Funiculus sociatus GB2-C1: one gene and its partner. Each later gene encodes a partner of the first gene's protein in a complex. Links are inferred from orthologs where the notes say so. Each region holds a gene or a part of one and is shown in the gene's direction. Other genes may lie near its edges. The genes, in order: uvrB and pcrA.

What was found.
Region 2: the proteins of uvrB (region 1) and pcrA are in contact, whole or in part, in a crystal structure (PDB 7EGT), measured with the Thermus thermophilus proteins. The link is inferred for Funiculus sociatus GB2-C1 from one-to-one orthologs. Residues at the interface, in WP_096411307.1 of Thermus thermophilus: Glu23, Leu25, Arg26, Asp27, Gly28, Glu29, Arg30, Phe31, Arg55, Glu326, Asp327, Phe328, Glu379, Ser382, Gln383, His398, Gly400, Arg401; in WP_096412145.1 of Thermus thermophilus: His654, Arg656, Phe657, Gln666, Asp668, Glu669, Lys680, Arg681, Leu682, Ser683, Lys685, Tyr686, Ala687.

Annotation. Positions count from the first base shown.
Region 1 is NZ_JAMPKJ010000001.1:202,619-220,274, reverse strand. What follows is about bases 9,057-12,007. They hold uvrB (excinuclease ABC subunit UvrB), read left to right. Parts: upstream 9,057-9,508; coding sequence 9,509-11,506; downstream 11,507-12,007. Other genes in these bases: NDI42_RS01020 (Uma2 family endonuclease), read left to right, coding at 11,752-12,007; NDI42_RS01030 (hypothetical protein), read right to left, coding at 9,057-9,162. Also shown: NDI42_RS01075 (hypothetical protein), read right to left, coding at 1-383; NDI42_RS01070 (serpin family protein), read right to left, coding at 380-1,648; NDI42_RS01065 (S8 family serine peptidase), read right to left, coding at 1,919-3,511; rpe (ribulose-phosphate 3-epimerase), read left to right, coding at 3,931-4,626; NDI42_RS01055 (WD40 domain-containing protein), read left to right, coding at 4,818-6,227; NDI42_RS01050 (DUF2283 domain-containing protein), read left to right, coding at 6,686-6,925; NDI42_RS01045 (hypothetical protein), read right to left, coding at 7,011-7,535; NDI42_RS01040 (hypothetical protein), read right to left, coding at 7,636-8,076; NDI42_RS01035 (CsbD family protein), read right to left, coding at 8,195-8,383; more of NDI42_RS01030, read right to left, coding at 8,695-9,056; more of NDI42_RS01020, read left to right, coding at 12,008-12,318; NDI42_RS01015 (aspartate carbamoyltransferase), read right to left, coding at 12,384-13,325; NDI42_RS01010 (hypothetical protein), read right to left, coding at 13,344-13,505; hormogonium polysaccharide biosynthesis glycosyltransferase HpsE, read left to right, coding at 13,916-14,884; NDI42_RS01000 (DegT/DnrJ/EryC1/StrS family aminotransferase), read left to right, coding at 15,143-16,282; crtB (cyanoexosortase B), read left to right, coding at 16,384-17,268; NDI42_RS00990 (cyanoexosortase B system-associated protein), read left to right, coding at 17,265-17,656. UniProt on the Escherichia coli protein: The UvrABC repair system catalyzes the recognition and processing of DNA lesions. A damage recognition complex composed of 2 UvrA and 2 UvrB subunits scans DNA for abnormalities.
Region 2 is NZ_JAMPKJ010000110.1:395-7,808, reverse strand. Bases 2,248-5,300 are described here. They hold pcrA (DNA helicase PcrA), read left to right. Parts: upstream 2,248-2,639; coding sequence 2,640-4,961; downstream 4,962-5,300. Other genes in these bases: NDI42_RS27700 (FGGY-family carbohydrate kinase), read right to left, coding at 5,105-5,300; NDI42_RS27710 (winged helix-turn-helix domain-containing protein), read right to left, coding at 2,248-2,398. In the rest of the region: NDI42_RS27720 (TetR/AcrR family transcriptional regulator), read right to left, coding at 1-557; NDI42_RS27715 (acyl-CoA desaturase), read left to right, coding at 746-1,585; more of NDI42_RS27710, read right to left, coding at 1,670-2,247; more of NDI42_RS27700, read right to left, coding at 5,301-6,385; NDI42_RS27695 (Uma2 family endonuclease), read left to right, coding at 6,441-7,265; NDI42_RS27690 (helix-turn-helix domain-containing protein), read left to right, coding at 7,243-7,414. UniProt on the Escherichia coli protein: A helicase with DNA-dependent ATPase activity. Unwinds DNA duplexes with 3'-5' polarity. Translocates on single-stranded DNA with 3'-5' polarity. Initiates unwinding more efficiently from a nicked substrate than double-stranded DNA.

The DNA of each region.
Region 1 (17,656 bases):
CGAACAACACCCTCAGCGATTTGACTAATACCCGGAAGACGCACCGATTTACGTTGCCATAGACGCACCATCAACCATAAACTGACTAAAAAGTAACCCGATGTCAGCAGGCTATTGATAAATAATAAGCGCAAGGTCAAAAACTCGGAAGTTTGGGCAACTCCAGCACCCACCAAAATGTATGCCATCAGCCAAGCCATAGCCAGCGTCACGGAAAGTCGGCTCACGGTTTGTTGTTGTCGATTACCCTCCCGTCGGTAAAGCGTCCACAGCGCCGGGAAAAAGCCAACCACAGGCATCAAATAAATAAATAGTTGGTATAGTGGGGTTTCCAGCTCGTCCCTACTGATGTTTTTATTGTCCAACAAGTCAATTTCTTTCATTGCGGTTCCACAATAGACCCCATAAATAGAACGGTTCCAGTTTGATTATCTCTAATGCAAGAGAAGAACGGGCGGTCTACAATCATTCGGAACGGTTCTTCTGGCCTGCGCGCCAATGAGGTCACTACGCCTACGGCAGTTACTGCTGCTGCTTCGGTGCCTTCTTCGTTTACTTCTACAAAGGTTTTATGCTTGACTTGGTTAAGCTGGAGTGGAATAGAACTCATTTGAGTAAAATTGGCTTTTGAGTCAAAAGCAGACTCCATACCTAACGCTTTTAGGGACTCTGCTAAGGAAGTTTCGTACTCCATTTTAAAGCGAGGCATTTGAATCAATCCTGGTCGCATTGTGAACTTGTTCATCCATTGCTCCCAGTTTTCAGTGTTGAGTTGTTGATATAAAGCTGTCAGATTAGAATTTTGTTTTGGCAGAAAAATATAAAAACTCAGCCTTTCTTGACCATAGGGAATACTTATTGCCTGAAACTGGTCTGTCTCATAGTATCTATATTTTCCGTTTCGCGACATCATTGGATGTTGTTTCTGAGCGCCATTTGTTAAGTAAAAGGGTTTATTAACTGTATTTGCTTTATCAAATTCATTTGTCCAGATGCCTTTAAAATAAATAGCATTGATTAAGAAAAGCACGTGATCTGAACTTAGACCATTGACAATCTGATTGATTTTGCCGCGAGTATTCTCCTTTACCCAATTATTCATAACAGATGGGGAATCAGGGTTATTAAAATCTAAATCGGTAATTTTTGCTTGATAAAATTGCCGATTCCTCTGGAGAAAGTCTGGATTAAAAGAAACTCCTTGTCTTGCCCAAAGGGAGTTCGCGATAGTCAATTGTACTTGGGGGTCTGGATTTTCTAGGATTGCTTTTAAAGCTTCATTGGAGCTGTTTACTTCCTGTAAACTCATTCCTTGGATTTCCAGGGTGTTCGCCATTGCTTGTTGAGTTTTGCCGCTGGCACCGTTGTAGGTCATGGCAAGAGCGATCGCTACACTAGAAGGCGAAATAAAAACGTTCTTGCCGCTGTCTTTTTTCAGAATTTGCTTGAACAGCTTGAAACCAAATTTAGTATTAGCAGCAACCAGCTTTTGATCTACAGAACTATTCTTAGACACTTGTGCCTGCACTTGATTGGGACGAGCGATCGCTATATTAGGATTTTTTAGTGATGACCATCCAACTAAACCCAAAACGATGATACTTGCAGATGCGATCGCTTTTACTTGATTTAATATTTGCGGATTCATTTTGTTGCTTTTTTGCCATAACATTCTTTATATCTAGAATGACGGACAAAAAACACAAACGTTCCATCTGTTACAGTTTTAGTAACTGATTGAGAAGCATGATCACCCGGCGATTAAAAATTGCGGCTACACAAACGAAGCATTATTACCCGGAGATTGGACGCGGCTACACAAACGAAGTCCGGATGGTGCGCGGACTATAATAAAATCCGCACACCATCCGGGCTTTGTTTGCGTAGCGCCATTTAGACTGAGCGCAATTTTTTCTTTTTATTTTTTCGGTACAGTCCACCAAGCCAAAGCGTAAGGCTGGGTATCTTCATTAACTTTCTGACGATACTGGACGCGGATTTTGTAGCGACCAGTGGCGGGAATTTCGTGAAAAATGTGTTCTACACTGTCAACATCGCTTTGTGAAGACCAGATACTTTTGCTGATGTCATCGTCTTCGACGCGCATCAAGTAAATGTCAAGGTTGTTTAAACCGCGATCGCTAAAACTTTCCCCAACATCATACCGCTGGTTCTTATTTTTATCTTGCAACTCCACCAGGCGATCCCAAGCAAGCGTAACTGAGACAAAACTGCCTTGTTGCAGCGGTTGTTCTAACACATAATCTTGAAACGATGACTCTTTTACAGTCTGGTAATCCCAACCTATCGGCGGGAGTGCAGCATCAGGTTTCCACTGGCCAGGACTAAATTGCTGGTAAGCTCGAAAAGCATTCAATTGTCCCGTACCCATTTGGAAATCTAACGGTATTTTTTGGTCTTTGTAGGCATCAGATTCTAACCAATTGCGATTATCTTTGGTCAAAATATCGCGGCTCATTCCCAAGCGTAAACCATCGCCACTATCTTTGATTTTCTCCGCCGAGTTCAACAGCACCGCTTTCATCACTTCGTGGCGGCGGGAATCTAAACTCCAGTTAGACTGTTTTGCTCGCAGCTGGCGATCGCCATATTCTTGTAACAAAGCCACAGAAGCTGTAACATGTGGAGCGGCAAAACTCGTCCCCGTGACACTATCAACCTTTCCTTCCAGATTCAATAAATCAATATTGCTCCCCGGCGCTGCTAAATTAATCGAACGGCGGGGCCCGACATTAATTTCGCGGTTAATCAAACGCCTGCCAATACCAACGGGTGCAGCACTCAAATTGCCAAAGTCCACTTTAGTAAAAACATCCTGGCGGCGCGTTGTGTAAGCAATATTCACACCATTAAAATTGTCAGTGGGAATGGGAATGCCGCCATTGCCTTGATTACCAGCAATTACATAAATCACGTCGTGAACCCGCGAAGACCAGTCAATACATTGTGTTAACAAAGCATTGCCATCCAAAACCGGATCGGTTCGCGAGTCTCGTTCCAAAGATTCGCCAAAACTAAAATTAATCGCTCGGACATCGCCCCCATTTTGCAGTGCTACGTGTTGAGCAGATAAACACTCCTCCGGTTGTCCTGCTTTTTGGGGTGAGCCAACAGCAGAAGAATATAGCCGTGCCTCCGGTGCCACTCCCGGTAAAGCTTTATCCGAGCTAATCATCACAGCCGCTACCATTGCCGCATGAGCATCGACATTGCTATCAGCTTTAGCTGGGGTATCGCGATAAAAGACTCGCATTAGAGAGAATGTTCGCTTCTTGGACGCAGTTTTATCTAACCCAAATTGCCCCGGTCTGCCAATTTCCACCTGACCAATAGCAATCTTTCGTCCCAATAAATTATAAGGAGGGGCGTGCAGCTTGCGGACATCAATGCCAGATTCTCCGAGTGATGACGTATCTTTAGCCAGTGAGGAAGGTGCAGTAATCAGTGGAATACTGATTCCCCAAACAAGCCATGCCAGTTTTTTGACAATTTGCTGCTGCGTCAAGGAAACTTCTCCAATGAATGTGTGAAGGGTTGATTGATACTTACGCTTCGGTGCAATTTTTTCTTAGCCTCCCTTAAAAAGGGGGGTTGGGGGGATCAATACGTGATGGAACTCAGTTTTTGATCCCCCCAACCCTAATTTATGGGGAGTTCTAATCTGTAAAAACGTGATGGAACTTAGGTTTTGATCCCCCTGCCCCCTTAAAAAGGGGGTTCTGATGTGGGGGGATATAACATGATGGAACTTAGGTTTTGATCCCCACTGCCCCCGTTTTTTAGGGAGGTTCTGAATCTGCGTTCTAATCTATAAAATTACGCATTGCATTACTTCACAATTTTTTAAGACTTGCGACATCTTTTGTTAAACTTATTACAACCCAAGGACGCAAAAGAGTATTAATAGCCATGAGCCAGAAGCCGATTGTTGTAGCTCCATCAATCCTATCAGCTGATTTCAGTAGGCTGGGAGAGGAAATCCGGGCGGTAGATGCCGCTGGTGCAGATTGGATTCACATTGATGTGATGGATGGTCGCTTTGTCCCCAATATCACCATTGGCCCGCTGATTGTAGAAGCTATTCGTCCTGTTACACAAAAGCCGCTGGATGTCCACCTGATGATCGTGGAACCAGAAAAGTATGTCGCAGATTTTGCTAAGGCGGGGGCCGATCATATCTACGTTCATGCGGAACACAACGCCTCACCGCATCTGCACCGGACTCTAGGACAAATTAAGGAACTGGGCAAAAAGGCTGGTGTCGTTCTCAATCCTTCTACTCCTTTGGATTTGATTGAGTATGTGCTGGAGCTTTGCGATCTGGTATTAATTATGAGCGTTAACCCCGGTTTCGGCGGTCAAAGTTTTATCCCAGAGATGGTGCCAAAAATCCGGAAGCTGCGCCAGATGTGCGATGAACGCGGTTTAGATCCCTGGATTGAAGTGGATGGGGGTTTGAAAGGTAACAATACTTGGCAGGTTTTGGAAGCTGGCGCTAATGCAATTGTGGCGGGTTCTGCTGTGTTTAAGGCGAAGGATTACGCTGAAGCAATTGAAGGTATTCGTAATAGTAAGCGTCCGACTCCTGAGTTGGCTAAGGTTTAATTTAATTAATTATGCCTGCATCCTCGAAGGGTGCGGCTACGCTAACGAAGCCTGCGATCGCAGGCTTTTTTTGTTGTTAGATGGGGGAGAATGCGATCGCCTTCTTCTCCTGTATGCCAAAAGGTATCTTGTAAGTTAAGACAGAGATGATCACAATCAATCCCCGCCGATCGTAATTTTAGGTGAAGCTAATGCCACGCAGTGAAGACGAGTTACCGGATTTAAAGGCTGCGGTAGAGAACCTTACAGAACAGATTAGTAATCCCCAAAGCTTTGTAGTTTCGTTACACAGGGACAGTTCCGACATCAAGGAGTTCCACACCAAAATGGCTCATGTAGCTGATGCGCTTGAGAGTCGGCTGGGTGAGATGGAAAAAAATATCAGCGGCGCAATTCGTGACGAAATGGGTGATTGGGCTGATAGGCTTGAGAGTCGGCTGGATAATATGGAAAAAAATATCATCCGCGAGGTCGGCGATCTGCGTACCACAGTAACGGAAGTAAATGACAAACTTGATGAACTAATTGCCAAGTTAGACAAATCGCTGGAGCCTGCCAAGTTAGACAAATCGCTGGAGCCGCATCAATCTTGGCGATGCGTACAGATGCTCAGTCATTCCGATCGTGTTTGCTCCGTCGCCTTTAGCCCAGATGGGCAGCTACTCGCTAGTGGCAGTTGGGACACTATCAAACTTTGGCATCCGGGTACAGGCGAAGAAATCTGTACTCTCACTTGTCATTCTGACTCGGTTTCTGGCTTCGCCTTTAGCCCAGATGGGCAGCTACTCGCTAGTGGCAGTGGGGACGACACTATCAAGATTTGGCATCCGGGTACGGGCGAAGAAATCTGCACTTTCACTGGTCATTCCGACTGGGTTTCTTGCATTGCCTTTAGCCCGGATGGGCAGCTACTCGCGAGTGGCAGTGCTGACAAGACTATCAAACTTTGGCATCCGGGTACAGGCGAACAAATCCGCACTCTCCTCACTGGTCATTCCAATTATGTTTCTTCCGTCGCCTTTAGCCCGGACGGGCAGATACTTGCTAGTAGTGGCAGGGGTGACAAGACTATCAAGATTTGGCATCCGGGTACAGGCGAAGAAATCCGCACTCTCACTGGTCATTCTGACTCGGTTGCTTCCGTCGCCTTTAGCCCAGATGGGCAGCTACTCGCTAGTCGCAGTGGGGACGACACTATCAAGATTTGGCATCCGGGTACAGGCGAAGAAATCTGCACTTTCACTGGTCATTGCGACTGGGTTTCTTGCATTGCCTTTAGCCCGGATGGGCAGCTACTCGCTAGTGGCAGTGGGGACGACACTATCAAGATTTGGCATCCGGGTACGGGCGAAGAAATCTGCACTTTCACTGGTCATTCCGACTGGGTTTCTTGCATTGCCTTTAGCCCGGATGGGCAGCTACTCGCTAGTGGCAGTAACGACAAGACTATCAAACTTTGGCATCCGGGTACGGGCGAAGAAATCCGCACTCTCACTGGTCATTCCAACTGTGTTAATTCCGTCGCCTTTAGCCCGGATGGGCAGCTACTCGCTAGTGGTGGCAGTGAGGACAACACTATCAAGATTTGGCGGCGGGATTGAGGAAGGTAAAAGAAGGAGAAAAGAGCTTGTTTTAAGTTGGGGTTGAGATTGTGGGTTAAGTGTGTAAGGCATAATAATCTAACCTAAGTTGCTAGTGATGCGCTCATACTTTTTCTCTCCTCCTGGCATCCCCTTTAAAAAGATAGGACTGTTTCATTCCCAGAAAATCCGCCAGCGATTGAAATCGCTGTCTCATAGCGAAAGTCGTCTGAAGACGACTCAAATATACTCTTTATAGTCGTCTTGAGACGACTTGGGCTATTAGCCAGGGACTTAAGTCCCTGGCGGGTGAGGGCAGAATAAAACAGCCCTACCCTTAAAAAGGGGGATTTTGAATCTTCCCACCGTCTTGATGCTTCCTAATAAAGGAGATTCCCTCCGAGTTCCAGCATCGCTTTTTCAGGGGGTTAGGAGGAATAAAACTGTCTATATTTAGAACTAACAACTTGCGTTATTTTATGAAACTTACTTACGATCCAAGATACAACATTGCTTATATCTACCTACAAGAAAAAATAGTACAGGTAGAAACCATCCAGGTAAGTGATGAAATGAATGTGGATATAGCGCCAGACGGCACTATTTATGGAATTGAACTACTTAATGCAAATCAACAATTAGGAGCCGATAATCAGGGAAAGTTGATTGTAGTAAATGAAGCTTTGGGAGAATCTTCCGAGATTAAACTGGCACTATGAAAGATTTATAATAAACAAAAAAAGGCGATCGCTTCCGGATCGCCTAAGTTTCAACAACCAACGTTTAATTCAGTTTTAGATTGCTTTAGTGCTTGCGATCGCTTAGCCACTTAGCAGCCACAATACCAAAGACGGCTGCAACCATTGGATTGCTCAAAAACTTGACAACCGCAGGCTGATCTGCTAACACTTCTTGGAAGATATCCGGGTGGCTGTGATAGGTAAAGGAAGCCAGTTTGCTGACATCATCAGCACTCATGTGCTTGGGGTTATGGGTAGAGAGTCCCAACTGTTGCTCAAGTTGGCGATCGCTTAATCCCCTTTGCTTCAAATGCTTGAAGAATTCCTTGGCTACATCATCGCGTTCGTTGGGTTTAATTTGCGCGATCGCTTTTTGCAGTTCGGGTTCCATCTGCGCTGGTGGAATGCTGTTTGGATGCAGGGAACGTCCGAACAGTTGACGACGCTCATCTCTTGAGGAACGTTGAGCAAAATCATCAAAACTTTGGTAATCCTTTGTTGGATCGCTAGGAGCATCTTCAAGAGATTCGCTGTTACCCCCAGCTAAATCGTTCATTACTTGACGCTTATATTGTTCGCTGCTGGTCATTTTTGTTATCTCCTGGTTCAATCACGAAAAAACTTATTAAATTTTGAGTCGAGACGCGGTTTATAGCGTCTATAAGGATGGTTTTTGATGTCCTGTTAGACTATGCGCCTTGATACTGAATCTGCTTTGACTGAACGTCATATTTTGCAGTCAAAATCAGTTTTTTATCAGGGGCATACATCAACACAGTTAAATCTTGGTTTGGGAAATTCTTGTGGAATCCTTGAACTAAAGACTTGGATAAATCCTTAACTTCATTTGGACGCACTTGCGGCGAAATTACAACTCCTAATTTGTTGTTATCTCGCACGTAAGCATCATTAACCAATCCTTTAGCAGTCTGCACAACCCAATTTCCGAAATCTTGGCCTGCTGCTGTGCTACCGCGTTCTAACAGTTGATAACTGGCTTGGCTATTAGCAGCAGATGGTAAAGTTGGTTGCTTAGCCTGAGTTGCACCAGCACAAGAAGTGGTAATGGTAAGAACCAATACCAAGGCTAATGCAGTCAAAAAATTTCGGCTTTTTTGAAATAAATTCATAGGCTTGTCCTCAAAAAAAATGGCTGTTTTAAAAGAATTATCGGTTGTTTTCTTGGCGGTAATCCTGTTGCAGGGCTTAGATAATTTTGCAGCTACCTAAACCCTGCATCAGTAAGACTTACGCCCGGTCGATCAGATCTTTAGCTTTATCTTTGAGGTCTTCACCAGTGTGGCGAACTTCAGCCTCAGCTTGCTTAGATTTACCTTCGGCTTTATCTTCTGGATCGCCAGTGATATTGCCTAGTGCTTCTTGGGCTTTCCCTTCAATATTTTTGCCAGTTGCTTTTGCTCTATCTTCTACACTCATTTTCCTTCTCCCTATTTTTTTTTACAGCTTTTATTTGAAGATGCGTTGATTTTACACCGCTATCTTTTTGCTTATGTATTAAATGTATCTGAAAATTTTTACATAGCCTTCTGTCGCCAGACATACTAGGTGGGGATCAATATTTCTTACTCTTTATATATGCTCAAAGGCTGATTAATTAATATTTCCCAAGATAGATGTCAGCTCAATTCTCACACAGCAGCGTCTGCATAATTATTCAATTGTAGATATTAAAAACCCGGTTTCTTTAGCAAACCGGGTTTTTAAAGAGGTAACTATTACTTTCTGGTTTAATCCAGATAACCAATAAGAATGTCATCCTCGCTATAGTTTGAAGCGATTGGACGAAGACCAGACATTAAAATCGTTTCAGAAACTTGCAGGTTACTGGAGGTAATTGGACGTCCCATCAAGGAGATGGTTTCAGAAACTTGCAGGTTACTTGACGCAATTGGACGAACTCCCGCCAGATTGACTGTTTCAAGAACTCGCAAATCGCTGGAAGCAATTGGACGAATACCCGCCAGATTAATTGTGTCAGAAATTTGAAAGTTACCTGGAATTGTTAGGTGATTGGAATCTGAGGATTCGCCTGACGCGGGTAAAGGAATGACTTTCGTCTTATTGTCTCTATTCAGATTTTGGCTTTCCTGAATTTTAACATTATCGACTTGAACTGTGGTTTCTTCGTTAAGTTTAGGATTGGCAATCTTAGGTTGGGTAGGATTTTTCACTTTAGCAGTGCTGGTAATGCTCATGATTCCACGCCTCTCAATTGTTAAGTGACTGCGCCAATAATGTAGAAAAATTCCGAAGTTTGGATTCATCCTGTTAATCTGAGTTTAATTTAAAAAAACATAGAAAACTATAGATATTTTGATGGTTGTACATAGAAAATATCAATGGTAAAAAATTATTAAAAAAGGACTGAGGATGAGGAATTGGTGAGGAAGTAAGGCTTTTTCCCAATCCCCAGTCCCCAGTTCCTAATCCCCAGTCCCTTCCACTTCCCAGCATCGACTGAGCAAATAGCTACCATAAGAGAGTGGTGTCTAGCGATCGCTAAGACTCCCTTTGCACAAAAAGTGATTTTTTTAACACTGTATGGCGCAATTTTGTCTGGAAGCTCCCTTTAAACCGACAGGCGATCAGCCGCAAGCGATCGCGCAACTGACTCAAGGCGTACAAAGAGGCGATCGCTTCCAAACCCTACTGGGAGCGACGGGAACCGGAAAAACATTCTCAGTAGCAGCGGTTATTGACAAAGTAGCCAAGCCAACGCTAGTGCTGGCGCACAACAAAACCTTAGCCGCACAACTGTGTAATGAGTTGCGGGAATTCTTTCCCCATAACGCGGTGGAGTATTTCGTCAGTTACTACGACTACTATCAGCCAGAAGCATATATTCCCGTAACCGACACATATATAGAGAAGAGTGCGGCGATCAACGACGAGATTGATATGCTGCGACATTCGGCGACGCGATCGCTTTTTGAACGCCGAGATGTTATCGTCGTTGCTTCCATCAGCTGTATTTATGGTTTGGGGATTCCCTCGGAATACCTGAAAGCCGCGATTCCCCTAAAAATGGGAATGGAAGTCAATCAACGCGAGTTGTTGCGAGACTTAGCCTCAGTGCAATACAGTCGCAACGACATGGAAATCGGACGAGGACGTTTCCGCGTTCGGGGTGATGTCTTGGAAATTGGCCCCGCTTACGAAGACCGAATTATCCGGGTAGAATTTTTTGGGGATGAGATTGATGCGATTCGCTACGTTGACCCGGTGACAGGCGAAATTCTTCAGAGCATGGATGCTTTGAATGTATATCCAGCGCGTCACTTTGTCACCCCAGAAGACAGACTCGAAGCAGCTTGCAACGATATTGAACAAGAACTCAAGGATCGGCTGGAAGAATTAGAAAAAGCCGGGAAATTACTAGAGGCGCAACGATTAGATCAGCGCACTCGCTACGATTTGGAAATGTTACGGGAAGTAGGATATTGCAACGGCGTTGAGAACTACTCCCGACATTTAGCAGGTCGTCGTGCGGGAGAACCGCCAGAGTCTTTGATTGATTATTTTCCCAAAGACTGGCTGTTGGTGGTGGATGAATCTCACGTTAGCGTCCCGCAAATCCGGGGGATGTACAATGGCGACCAAGCACGAAAAAAGGTGCTGATTGAGCATGGTTTTCGCCTCCCCAGCGCTGCTGATAACCGTCCCCTGAAGTCAGAGGAGTTCTGGGAGAAGGTGAATCAGTGTATTTTTGTTTCTGCGACTCCCGGTAACTGGGAGATGGAACAGTCAGAGGATCGGGTAGTACAACAGGTGATCCGTCCGACTGGCGTACTCGATCCAGAAATTTTTGTGCGTCCAACGGAAGGACAAATTGACGATTTGCTGGGTGAGATTAAAGATCGGATTGACAAGCGCGAACGGGTGTTAGTCACCACTTTAACTAAGCGGATGGCGGAAGATTTGACGGAGTATCTGCAAGATCGGGGGATTCGGGTAAGATATTTGCACTCGGAGATTAACTCAATTGAGCGGATCGAAATCTTGCAGGATTTGCGAGAGGGTAAGTTTGATGTGCTGATTGGGGTTAACTTGCTGCGAGAGGGTTTGGATTTGCCAGAAGTCTCTCTGGTAGCGATTTTGGATGCTGATAAAGAGGGTTTCTTACGCGCAGAGCGATCGCTTATTCAAACTATTGGTCGTGCGGCGCGTCACGTCCGGGGTCAAGCTATTCTCTATGCTGATAATTTCACCGATAGCATGATGAAAGCCATTGACGAAACTGATCGGCGGCGGGGAATTCAGAGTGCGTACAATCGAATGCACAATATTACACCCCAACCGATTATCAAAAAAGTCAATAACTCAATTCTGGCTTACCTAGATGTCTCGCGGCGGCTGAATTCTCAACAGTTGGAAGAAATTTACGAACAGGCGGACGATTTGCCTTTAGAGAATATTCCAGAGTTGATTACTCAACTGGAAGCACAGATGAAAGATGCGGCAAAAAATTTGCAATTTGAGGAAGCGGCGAAATATCGCGATCGCATCAAGCATCTGCGAGATAAACTGCTAGGTCATTAAAAACGCGATCGCACTGAACTCTTCCTCAAACTGTGCGGGATAAGTTGCAGATGTGATCGCGCCTCTTTTTTCTTTCTGCCTTGTCCTTTGCATCTAAAGAGCGGTTCAAAAATTCAAAGTGCGATCGCACTTTTGCTTGATGAATGAAGTGAAAATGCGATCGCATCTCCCTGGCGAGACTGTTATCTGAAATTGTGCAACCTTTATAATTGAGTTCACAGACTCAGGCATAACCCGGAAAGCCTATGAACGCCATCACGCTGAATATTCCCCACCTGACATCTGAGGGGTTTGTTGAACTTTGTCAAGCGAATCAAGACTTGCGAATGGAACGCGCAGCTACTGGAGAAGTCATTTTCATGCCCCCAACAACTCCCTGGACAGGCAAGCGGAACGGCGACCTTTATGGCGAACTTTGGCTGTGGAATCGAGAGACGGGCTTGGGTGTAACTTTTGAGTCCTCAACCGGGTTTACCCTGCTTAATGGAGCTGTCAAGTCGCCGGATGCCAGCTGGGTGAGTAATGAGCGGTGGGAAGCTCTGACTGAAGAGGAGCAGCGAGAGTTTTCCCACCTTTCCCCTGATTTTGTGGTGGAATTGCGCTCTAGTAGTGATTCTCTCAAAAAGCTGCAAGAAAAGATGCAGGAATATATTGACAACGGCGTTCGCTTAGGATGGCTGATTGACCCGAAAACTAAGCAAGTGGAAATTTATCGTCCAGGGCAAAATGTACAGGTGTTCCACTCTCCCACAACTGTATCTGGCGAGGATGTGTTGCCAGGATTTGAGTTGAATTTGAATAAAGTTTGGTGAAGTGCTTTCGGCGCGCGGGTGAGCCATCCAAATCACGCAATTCAATTCTCTTCAATGCGATTTTTTTATGGCATCGCGCCCAGCAAATTAGCAAGAATCGCTTTGCGAACCGCAAGCCCGTGGCGTACCTGATCGAATATGCCTACTCGCCTGTCATTATCTACATCACTTGACAACTCACACCCACGAGGTAAAGGGTGAAGGATCGTTGCTTGGGGTGACAAATCCTTGAGAAATGCCAATGGGAAGGTAAACCATTGATGATAGCGTTCATATTCTGAAATATCGGTGAAATCCTCTAAGAATGTACCGCCAGTAAAATATAGTACGTCATCATTTAGTGCATCTGACAGGCTAAGGCTGTGCTGAAATGTAGCACCGCGATTTTGGGCAATGGATTGATATTCTTGCTTCAGTGCTAACTCACTGGGACAAATCATCAAAATTCTAGGTTGCAATGGTGCTAACAATAAAGCAAGTGAATTAGCACAACGGCTTGTTTGTAAGCAACCAATCAAAGATATTTTTAAATTTTTGAGGTCAGGACAATTCTTCTGGATTACGGAAAAATCTGCTATAGCCTGAGTCGGATGTTCGTTATGGCCATTTCCAGCATTGATGACCGGAATTTTTACCAGTTCGTTGATTTGGGTAATTAATTCCGAGTTGGAAGAACGAACCACTAAACAATCGACATAACATTCAGCTGTATGGCAAAAATCACTGAGAGATTCACCCCTTAAGCGGCTATCTCTGTAGCTGTCGGATAAATCAAGAATATTAGCACCCAGCCACATAGCTGCTGAAGAAAAGGAATTTTTAGTTCGATGACTAGGCTGTTCAAAGATTAAGCCAACAATTCGCTTAGGCTGTAGGTTAAATTGCTGAGGAAGCAAATTATTTTCTAGAATCCTATGTGCAAGGGCAACAATTTCTTCTACCTGCTGCATCGGAAGCTGCAAAACGGAGAGAATACTATTTACAGTCGTTTCCACCTGAATGCTCATGGTTTAGTTTTAGGGTTTTCAACAGACACCCTCACCCAGATGATTAGCTGATGCTGCCCGCTTTACTGAGTTTAATGGTGCGATTATCTCGCCATAAGTTGCCATAGAGGGATTGTGATGAATCGTACTGCGATCGCTTGTGCAGTTCTGGCGATCGCAATCTGGAATTTCCGCCGCCATCAGTCCAGTTACACTCGGTTAAACGTGTCGCGTCCGAAGCATACCCTAAGCTTACCTAACGCCTCTAGGTGAATAACAAGACTCAGTTTAATCGTGGCATCAATTTCCTTCAACCTCCCAGCCACATTTTGAGGGTCGATTTGCGACCGATGGCGATCGCGATTGATCTTTGAAATTGAGAAGTGCTGTCTAAAGATATTTAAGATTTGTTTTAAGTTACTGCGGTTTCCTGGGCGGGGGGCAGCAATTGTCTACAATGTTGGCAATTTGCATTGCTAGATTTTTACTCATCGGGTTGCTACTTTAACCATTATTTTCGGGCATACTTAGAGACATAGAGGAACATCACCCAGCAGAGGGATGTAATACCTCTGAAGGAAGACCCCTTATATGAGATTTTCTGAAAGAGGATGTTAGTTGATTTTACAGTCGCCATCCCGACCTATAACGGGGAAACCCGCTTACCGGAAGTTCTGGACAGATTGCGATCGCAAACTCACACCCAGAACTTTATCTGGGAAATTCTGGTTATTGACAATAACAGCACTGACAATACAGCAAAAGTCGTTAAAGACTACCAATCCAACTGGATAGAAGTTTTTCCTTTGAAGTATTGTTTTGAACCCCGCCAAGGATTAGCTTTTGCCCGCCAACGTGCAGTCCAAGAAGCCAAAGGCACATTTGTTGGGTTTCTGGATGACGATAACTTACCGACACCGACATGGGTTTGGGGAGCCTACAATTTTGGGCGTGATCGCCCGAAAGTTGGCGGTTATGGCAGCCGCATTTATGGCGAATTTGAAATTACACCCCCAGAAAACTTTGAGAGAATTGCGCCACTACTGGCAGTAACTGACAGAGGTGCAAATGCTCTGCTATACGAACCACACAAAAAGTTATTGCCGCCTGGGGCTGGATTAGTTGTACGTCGCCAAGCTTGGCTGGAAAATGTTCCCCAGGAGTTTATTCTTCATGGGCGAATTGGAGATAGTATGCTTGCCGGAGAAGATTTGGAAGCGCTGTTACATATTCAACAAGCTGGATGGGAAATTTGGTATAACCCCCAAATGTGTCTTTACCATCGCATACCTCACTGGCGTTTAGAGAAAGAATATCTCATCAAACTATGTCGCGGCATTGGTTTGAGTCGCCACCGGACTCGGATGCTCAGCGTTAAACCTTGGCAAAGACCTCTAGCTTTTTTTGCCTATATGCTTAACGATATTCGTAAAATATTATTCCATTCAATAAAATACAAAATGGCAATAAAAGACGATCTTATAGCAGCTTGTCAGATGGAGCTTCTTACTAATAGTCTAATTAGCCCTTTTTATATTTGGAAAATATCTTTAAATACCTCGAAAATAAATATTGATTAAAATTAGTTGAGATGATTTAATGCTGATTTGGTTAATCTTGTCAATGTAAAAAGCTTTACTTTATCTTCATTTATGAAGTAGGAGTATGGCTTAAACTGGTATTTAGCTGAGCAAACAGTAAAAAACTTACTCTAAAAAAGTAAGCCTTCCGCTCAACAAGCGCTATAGATACAGCCAAACGCATTAGTATGGCAGATTATCAGGGATCTTCAGGAAAATTGTTTCTAGAACTACCCCTAACATTAATTCCCCAACGCCATGAACATTACAACTACAACAATTCCCTTTGTGGATCTTCAGCTTCAGCACCAGCCAATTCAAACTCAGATGGAAGAGGCAGTGCGGGGTGTAATCCAGCGGGGAGATTTTATACTAGGTAAGGCTGTAGCTGAGTTTGAGGCGGCGTTTGCGTCACACAGCGGAGTATCTTATGGTATTGGGGTAGCTTCGGGAACAGATGCGATCGCTCTCGGATTAGAAGCCTGTGGCATTGGTACTGGTGACGAAGTAATCTTACCTACCAACACCTTCATCGCCACCTTGATTGGCGTTATCCGCGCTGGTGCCAAACCGATTTTAGTTGATTGCGACCCCCAAACCGCCTTAATTGACCTCAAAGCCGCAGAAAAAGCCATTACTCCCCAAACCAAGGCAATAATTCCTGTACATCTCTACGGACAAATGGTATCGCCGCGCCAATTGCTAGACTTTGCCGATGCCCATAACCTAATCGTATTTGAAGACGCAGCCCAAGCACACCTAGCTGAAAGAGAAGGTTATCGCGGTGGTTCCGTTGGCAAAGCAGCAGCCTTTAGCTTCTACCCCAGTAAAAACTTAGGCGCATTGGGGGATGGAGGCATGGTTATTACTAACGATGAAGCAGTGGCGCAGAAAATGCGAAGTCTCCGCAACTACGGTTCCCCCCGCAAATATTATCACACCGAACCGGGAACCAATAGCCGGCTCGATACCCTACAAGCAGCCGTACTCAACATCAAACTCCCCCATCTTGCCGACTGGAACTCCTCACGCAACCAAGCTGCTGCCAAATACGACACCTTACTGGAACCACTGCGTAGCATGGGAATTTTCCCCATGCAAAACCAAAGCGGCAAAGGTCACATTTATCACCTTTACGTCGTCCGGATTACCGAACCCTGCCCCCTCGACAGGCAAACCATCCAAGACAAACTAGCAGCCATCGGCATTCAAACTGGAATCCACTACCCCATACCCTGCCATCTTCAACCAGCCTTTGAGAATTTGGGTTATCGCATGGGAGACTTCCCCCAAGCCGAAACCCTAGCCCAAGAAATTTTATCCTTACCCATGTATCCCGGCATAAGCGACACCCAAATCCATCAAGTCGTTGATGCCTTGCACAGCCTCTGTGTTTAGAAAAAATCATGAATTTTAACGCAAAAAATGCAAAGGTAGGCAGAGAATAACTTTGCATTTTTTGCGTTAAAAAAAAAGAAAATAACTAACAAAGTAAAATCATGCACATTGAACGAAAAAATCCCATTGCCATCGAACGCTACTTAGTAGAGACAGCCATCATCGGTCTACTGGTGATATTGTACGCTCCCCTAATCTGGTACTGGTACGATGGCTGGCTGCACAAAAACATCAGCATTGAACATGAATATTACAGCCACGGTCTAATCGGTTTACCTTTCGCCGCCTATATTATCTGGACGCAACGACAGCAGTGGCAACAATTGCCAGACAAAAATAATCTCTTCGGTGCCGCATTGCTGGGATTGGGAGGAGCATTGTATCTCAGTAGGATACCTGACCTGGTAAATTTATCTTTTCCGGCTGTATTAACCGGGCTTTGCCTGTGGCTGAAAGGAGTACCAGGCTTGAAACTTCAAAGTTTCCCACTGTTGTTCATCTTTCTAGCAACACCAACCCAAATTCCCTACCTGCTTGCTCCCTATACCTTGCCCTTACAGGAATTTATTGCTGGGACAGCTGGCTTTATTCTGAATCAATTTGGGATGAATGTCACCGTCGAGCAAATTTACTTGTACGTCGGTGGACGAATTGTGGAAGTTGCGCCTTTTTGTGCGGGGCTTAAGATGTTGTTCACCAGTCTTTATGTAGCTATGTTGTTGCTGTACTGGACTGGTGCATGGATTTCTCGCCGGACGACAATGTTGTTGTTAGTTGGTGCGATCGCCATCAGCGTCAGTGGTAATATCGTCCGCAATACCCTGCTGACTTTCTTTCATGGCACAGGTCAAGACCACGCTTTTGAGTGGCTGCACGAAGGGTGGGGCGGTGACGTTTATTCTGCCTGTATGTTGGGTTTAATCGTGCTTCTACTAAATGCCATCGAAAAATTTATCCCAGATGAACCTCTCAAGGATGAAGCATGAGACTGCCCAAGTTATTGCACCTTCCAGTTTCCCAAGTCGTCTTGCTGTGTTTTCTCATCGTGCTGATTGCAATTGGAGCAGTTCCCAGTTACTTGAGCGGAAATTGGGCTTGGGTAAATCCTCCACAAGTTACCAACTTCAAACAACTCAAAAGCTTACGACAGAATGGGCTAGCGCTTCCCGGATGGCAAACTAAACAACAGCAGGTCGAAACCATTGGCGGCCATAAATGGTCTATTCAGGAACTCCAGGGGGATGAAAAGAGTCAGGTAACTTTACTGCTTTTACCTCAAATCAGTCAAAAGGATCAGCCAGAGGTAGAGTGGATGGATGTTAACGGCTTTATGGCAAGGGAGTTTCAGTATAGGAAGCTTTCGCAAACAGATAA
Region 2 (7,414 bases), on another replicon or contig:
AAAAAATCCTCCCTGTCTTGCCAAAGGTCGTGAAATTCGCTGGTGAACTCAATCACGGCATATCCTAACAACATACCATTGAGCAAACTGGCAAGTTTTTCGGCAGGCAGGTGCGCCTGCAATTGCCCGCCATCAATGACGGCTTCGAGGTATTCCGCCACATAGCGATTGGCTTGGGTAAAGCCGCGTCCCAATGCCTCGCGGTTCTCGGCTGGATACTGTCCGGCTTCACCCACGACCGAACGTACCATTTCTGGCACTCGTTCTAGCGCCTGCAAGCAAGCATCGGCATACTCTTTGAGTGCTTGTTCTAGGCTACTGGCTTGATCCGCCTGCTGCACCAGCGTTTGACCTAACTGGGCAAACACCGCAGCTTCTTGAATTACGGCTAACAGCAGCCCGTGTTTATTGCCAAAGTGACGAAACAGGGTTACTTCATTGACATCTGCTAATTCGGCAATCTGTTTGGTAGTTGTTTCGGTCACGCCTTGGGCGGCAAATAGCTTTAATGCGGCATCGATTAAACGTTGCCGGGTGGGATTTCGCGGAGTTGACATAAATAAAATGCAAGCGTTACTTGCACAATCTGCAAAAAGTTGTTAAAGTAATGTAAGTAGCACTTGCATCTCTTCTTTCCACTGTACCTTGCTAACCCGGCAAGTGTACAGCCAGTGACGAGAGCAAATCAGAAATCAGCGCTGTACTCAATGGTGCTGATGGATTGTAGTCACCTTTGAGGATTTTCATGACTTCTAATACGGAAACGGCTCCCAACAGGGGTGAATATGGCACCCTGTCTTGGATAAATGTGGCCTTCTTCGGTGCATTTCATGCACTGGCATTATTAGCACCTTGGTTCTTTTCCTGGTCGGCGCTGGGCGTAGCAATTTTTTTACACTGGCTGTTCGGTAGCATTGGCATTTGTTTGGGTTATCACCGATTGCTAACGCACCGCAGCTTGCAGGTGCCAAAGCCTCTGGAGTATGCAATCACTTTCATCGGATCGTTAGCACTGCAAGGCGGGCCGATCTTTTGGGTAGCTGGACACCGGATGCACCACCTACACACCGAGGATGTGGACAAAGATCCTTACTCTGCACGACGAGGATTTTGGTGGAGTCATATGCTGTGGTTGTTTTACCCGCAAGGAGAAACTTTCGACTATGAATCTTATAAGCGCTTAGCTCCAGATTTAGATCGCGATCCCTTTTACCGTTGGCTGAATAAAAACTTTTTGCTGCTTCAGCTGCCCTTGGGACTTTTACTTTACCTGCTTGGCGGTTGGTCGTTTGTAATTTATGGCATATTTGTGCGAGCAGTTTTACTGTGGCACAGCACTTGGTTGATTAATTCGGCAACCCACATGACAGGCTACCGCACATTCACTTCTGAAGACAATTCCCGTAATCTTTGGTGGGCAGCATTGCTTACCTACGGCGAAGGATGGCACAATAATCACCATGCTTATCCGAATGTGGCGAAGGCAGGATGGCAGTGGTGGGAAATCGACATGACTTGGTGGGCGATTACAATCCTGAAAAAGCTGGGTTTGGCACAACGAGTAGTGATGCCACCAGAAGGATAATCTAGAAAGCTGAGAAGTTTTTCTCTTGAGCGATCGCACTCTCTGTCACCACAATATCAGTGAGAAGCGATCGCGCCTGCTTAACTATCCCATTAATTGAACATTTTTATTCTGAGTGGGGCTAGGCGGCTCAAACTTGTAGCCAAAACCCCGGACGGTATGAATAAATATCGGCTTACTAATATTCGGTTCCAGCTTCCGGCGAATTTGACCGATATGAACGTCAACAACCCGTTCATCTGCGACAAATTCATGACCCCAAACGTCTCTAATCAGATCCTTGCGACTCAACGCCTGCTTGGAATGCTTCGCTAAAAAATGCAGCAGATCAAATTCCAAGGCGGTTAACGATACAATTTGATTGTCAAACGTTACCTCACGGCTCACCGGGTCAATCACCAACTTCTCAAACACAAAACGCTTCCGTTCCTCAGGATGGACTGGAGGCTGGAGGAAACGCAAAAGAGCCTGCACTTGTTTTTCCAATAGTCGCAGATGGAAAGGCTTGGTAACATAGGCATCAGCCCACTCTAATCCTGTAACTTGGTGTTCTACATCCGCTAGTCCGGTCAGCAGCATGACAAGAGTACCCGTGCGGCTTTTTTTCATTTGCTGACAAACCTCATAGCCGATAATGTCAGGCAAAATTACATCTAGAATCACCAAATCGGGTTGGAATTGTTCAAACCTTGCCAAAGCAGTCTTACCGTCTCCGGCGGACTCCATTAAATAATTTTGCTGACCTAAAAAGCGATAAACTAAATTCCGAATAGCAGGATCGTCATCAACCACAAGAATCTTTTTGGGAGCTATGCCTGAATCATCGGGTCTAGGCTGATTAAAATTTTCGACCATTACACTTCCTTCCTCCACTGCTACAAGTTTAGTGCCGACAACGTTGCTATTTTGGTGTGTAGAGCCTATTGCACCCCGACGAACTAGAAAAGTAAATCGTTCTTAACCGAGTTTAGATACGATAGTGTAGCCTTGCCAATAGCGACTCTACCCGTCTGCTGAAAAGGCACACTTGCGATCGCATCCCTCCAGTCTAACTATGACTACCACTACTAACTTCCTTAGCCACCTCAACCCCAGTCAACGCCTCGCCGTCGAACATTACGAAGGCCCCTTGCTTGTCGTTGCTGGCGCCGGGAGCGGCAAAACACGCGCGCTAACTTATCGAATTGCTAATCTAATTTTGCAGCACGGGGTAGATCCGGAAAATATCCTGGCGGTGACTTTTACCAATAAAGCCGCACGGGAAATGAAGGAACGGATGGAAAAGCTGTTCGCCGCGCAGTTAGCGGAGAAGCAATACGGTAAGCCGTTGTCAGCGTTACCTGCGGATGAACAAACCCGGTTGCGATCGCGTGTTTACAAACTTTACATCAAAGATTTGTGGATTGGAACCTTTCACAGTCTTTTTTCCCGAATTCTCCGCTTTGATATTGAGAAATATCAGGATGAAAAAGGACGCAAGTGGACGCGAAACTTTTCCATTTTTGACGATTCCGATTCTCAAAGTTTGGTAAAAGAGATTGTCACCAAACAACTAAACTTGGATGAGAAAAAGTTTGAACCGCGTTCGGTGCGCTATACCATCAGCAACGCCAAAAATCAGGGATTTTCTCCTCAAGAGTTTGCCGCCGAACAACCGAATTTTCGCGGACGGACGATTGCTCAAGTTTACAGTCTCTACCAAGATAAACTTGCAGAAAACAACGCCCTAGATTTTGACGATTTGATTATGGTTCCAGTCAAATTGTTTGAGCAAAATGAGCAAGTATTGGGTTACTGGCACCGCAAGTTTCATCATATTCTAGTAGATGAATATCAAGATACTAACCGAATTCAGTACGATTTGATTCGCTTGTTAGTAACAGATGGAAAGACAGAAAAAAGTGAATGGAGTTGGCGCGATCGCTCGGTTTTTGTAGTTGGTGATGCGGATCAATCTATTTATAGTTTCCGCATGGCAGATTTTACAATTCTGCTGGAATTTCAGGATAATTTTGGCGACGGTTTGCCAGATGACGACACCCGCACAATGGTAAAACTGGAAGAAAACTATCGTTCCAGAGAAAATATTCTGCAAGCGGCTAATCAACTGATTGAAAATAATACTCAGCGCATTGACAAAGTGTTGAAAGCGACACGCGGCGCTGGCGAACTTATTTTTTGTTATAAAGGCGACAATGAAATTGCGGAAGCCGAATTTGTCGTCACTCAAATTCGCCATCTAGAACACCAAAATCCCGAATTAAACTGGGGTAGCTTTGCCATACTTTATCGCACCAACGCTCAATCTCGCGCTTTTGAAGAATGCTTGGTGCGCGGCGGTGTACCTTATACAATAGTCGGGGGTTTGAAGTTCTACGACCGGAAAGAAATTAAAGATGCGGTTGCATATTTGCGGCTAATTGTCAACCCTGCGGATACAGTTAGTTTGCAGCGAGTGATTAATACACCACGACGCGGGATAGGCAAAGCTACATTAGATGCGATCGCAGGCGTTTCCCAAGAGTTAGGCGTGTCGATGTGGGAAATCCTCAAAGATGAGACTTCAGTTAACACATTAGCTGGACGTGCTGCCAAAGCGATCGCGCGTTTTGTCGAAATGATTTGCCACTGGCAGAACCAACTAGAAATCCTACCAGCATCGGAAATTGTTCAGGGAATAATGGAAAATTCTGGTTATATTCAGGATTTGAAAACCCAAGGCACCGATGAAGCGCAAAACCGACTAGAAAACGTCCAAGAACTTTTCAACGCGGTGCAACAATTTGAACAAGAAAATGAAGACACAAAATTAGAAAGTTTTCTCCAAAATGCTTCCTTATCTTCTGACTTAGATGATTTGAAAGAAGGAGAATCGCGCCTTTCTATGATGACATTGCACTCTGCCAAAGGGCTAGAATTCCCAGTAGTGTTTTTAGTAGGAATGGAACAGGGATTACTACCCCATAACCGCACCTTAAACGATCCAGCGCAACTAGAAGAAGAACGGCGTTTGTGTTATGTCGGCATCACCCGCGCTCAAGAAAGATTGTATCTCACCCATGCCAGCGAACGTCGCCTATGGGGTTCCCGCGAACCTGCTGTTAGTTCGCAATTTCTCAAAGAGTTGCCCAAAGAATTACTAAGTGGAATAACAAAAGTTAATCGCACCACCGCCCCGGCAAAATCCCAAACGGCGGCAACCAATGGTAATCATAATTGGAAAGTAGGCGATCGCGTTCTTCACTCAGCTTTTGGCGTTGGTAACATCACCCACATTTTCGGACAAGGAAACAAAATCTCCGTAGCAATCAAATTCCCAAGCGTCGGGCAAAAAATCATCGATCCCAAAATTGCCAAACTCCAAAGAGTCGAGTAGCTATAGCAATTCAAGGCTTGGGTGCGATACATCTGTAAGGACATGGCAATGCCATGTCCTTACCAAGGTTGCGGAAACAAAACAACCGCGATATATTTTCACCCAACCAAGAAACGCTATAAATATACATCCGCCAACGCGGTTCATTCCTCCGCGCCTGGGCGGTTCATATTTATACCCCTAGCCAAAAGCGCACTACCATAAGCAGCTTCAGAATGAATCGGTGTAACAATCGGCACCTGAAGATAACGCGCACGAATTGCAGTCCAAACAGAATTTTTCGCACCACCCCCAGCAGTATAAACTCCGCTCAACTGCGTGCTACCCAACTGTTGTAATAATTGATAACCCCGTGTTTCAATTCGGGCAATACTTTCCAACAAACCATGCAGAAATTCTACTGGATTATCTGGACGCGGTTCTAGTTTTGGTGGTAAATGGGGGTCATTAATAGGGAAGCGATCGCCCTCTTTTAATAACGGATAATAATCAAGTAAACTTTCTTTCTCTGCATCAATCTGACAGCTAAAACTTTCTAACTCCGTATCAGTAAAAAATTTTCGCAGTACCGCACCACCAGTATTAGACGCACCGCCAACTAACCACAAATCTCCCAGTCGATGACTGTAAATTCCGTAACGCGCATCATCAACACGAGTGTGACTCAACAACTTCAGCACCAGAGTAGAACCTAGCGAGGTACTAGCTTCGCCGGGAGACTTAGCACCACTGGCGAGAAACGCCGCAATACTATCAGTTGTGCCAGCACACACCACACAATCTTTCGGGAATTGAAAGTTAGCAGCAATCTCAGGTGTTAATTCAGCAACAGGTGTACCAGGCGCAAGAACTTTGGGAAGATAAACTGGTAATTCCAGATTTTGCAACCATTGAGGATAACACAAATATTCGACATCGTAACCCAATTTCAAAGCATTGTGATAATCGCTTATTCCTAGTTTTCCATGCAACAAAAACGCCAACCAATCCGCCTGATGCAAGAAATAATTTTTCCTGTTTTCCCCTTTGTCAGGTGGGAGGGCCTTTAGATACCAGAGAAGTTTTGCCAGGCTGGAAGTAGCACTTAATACTGTGTGATTTGGTGGGGCAATTTCCTTCAAATTATCCATCATTTCCACCCCCCGCGCATCGTTGTAGAGGATAGGTTCAACAACAGGATTGCCAGCGCGATCGCATAACATTACAGTAGAAGAAGTTCCGTTGAGTGCGATCGCTTTTATTTCCCTTCGTAGTTCCACAGGAATTTGCGAAATCAGGGAAAACAAAGCCTTCTCCCAACTTGCAGCTAAATCAGCCCCTGCTGCAAAAGGATATTGCGCCTCAGCATGGATATTACAATCCGCGTCAATTACTATAGCCCGTGCGCCAGAAGTGCCGAAGTCTAAGCCAAGGTAGAGATTCATAACCCGCTCTAATCCTGCTTGATATCCTGTACTATATACGCATTAAATATTGGTCGTGACTAACACCACTCGTCAAATCCCTCAAATAGATCCACCCCTTTCGCCTCGGCAAACATTGCCGACGATGTACGATCTACCAAGCGAAGATCCAGAGGAAGAGCGTTTGCCAGATCAGTATCACGGTTATCAGCCAGATATTTTAGATGATACCTTCAAGCCATCTAACTATGACTTTGACGAGATATTAACTGCTACTGACTTACACATTTACTACAATCTTAACCACACCAACTGGTATAAACGCCCAGATTGGTTTGCTGTTGTAGGAGTTTCCCGACTCTACGAAGGTTTTGACCTGCGAATGAGTTATGTATTATGGCAAGAACTAGTTAGCCCATTTGTAATAGTAGAGTTATTGTCCCCCAGTACAGAAAACGAAGATTTAGGTCGGACTGTGCAGCAGCCAGGGAAACCGCCGACTAAATGGCAAGTTTACGAGCAAATTCTGCGCGTTCCCTATTACATTATTTTCAGTCGCTACACGAATGAGTTGCAACCGTTTCACTTGGTTGGCGGTCATTATGAACCTATGACACCACATGAGGAGGGACTGTATCCAGTTCCAGAACTGGGGCTAAGTTTTGGCTTGTGGCAAGGTACTTATAAAGGTGTTAACCGGATTTGGTTACGGTGGTTTACACAGTCGGGAGAGATGATTCCCACTTCCGAAGAGGAAAATGCCGCCGCCCAACAAGAAGCCGCCGCCGCTCAACAAGAAGCCGCCGCCGCCCAAGAACGAGCTAGGTTAGCAGAGGAGCGTGCTGAACGACTGGCGGCGAAACTGCGCGAGTTAAATATTGACTTGGACGATCTTGGTTAATGTTGTGGAGCGCGATCGCATCTTCACGTTTGCGAGTACGACTGAGCGATCGCATCCTCCTTATCTACTGAACGCCTCAACTCCTCAATCGGCTCTCAAACATTTAATGAAAGCGCGTAGCCTCAAAGAATTCGATTTAGTAAGTATTT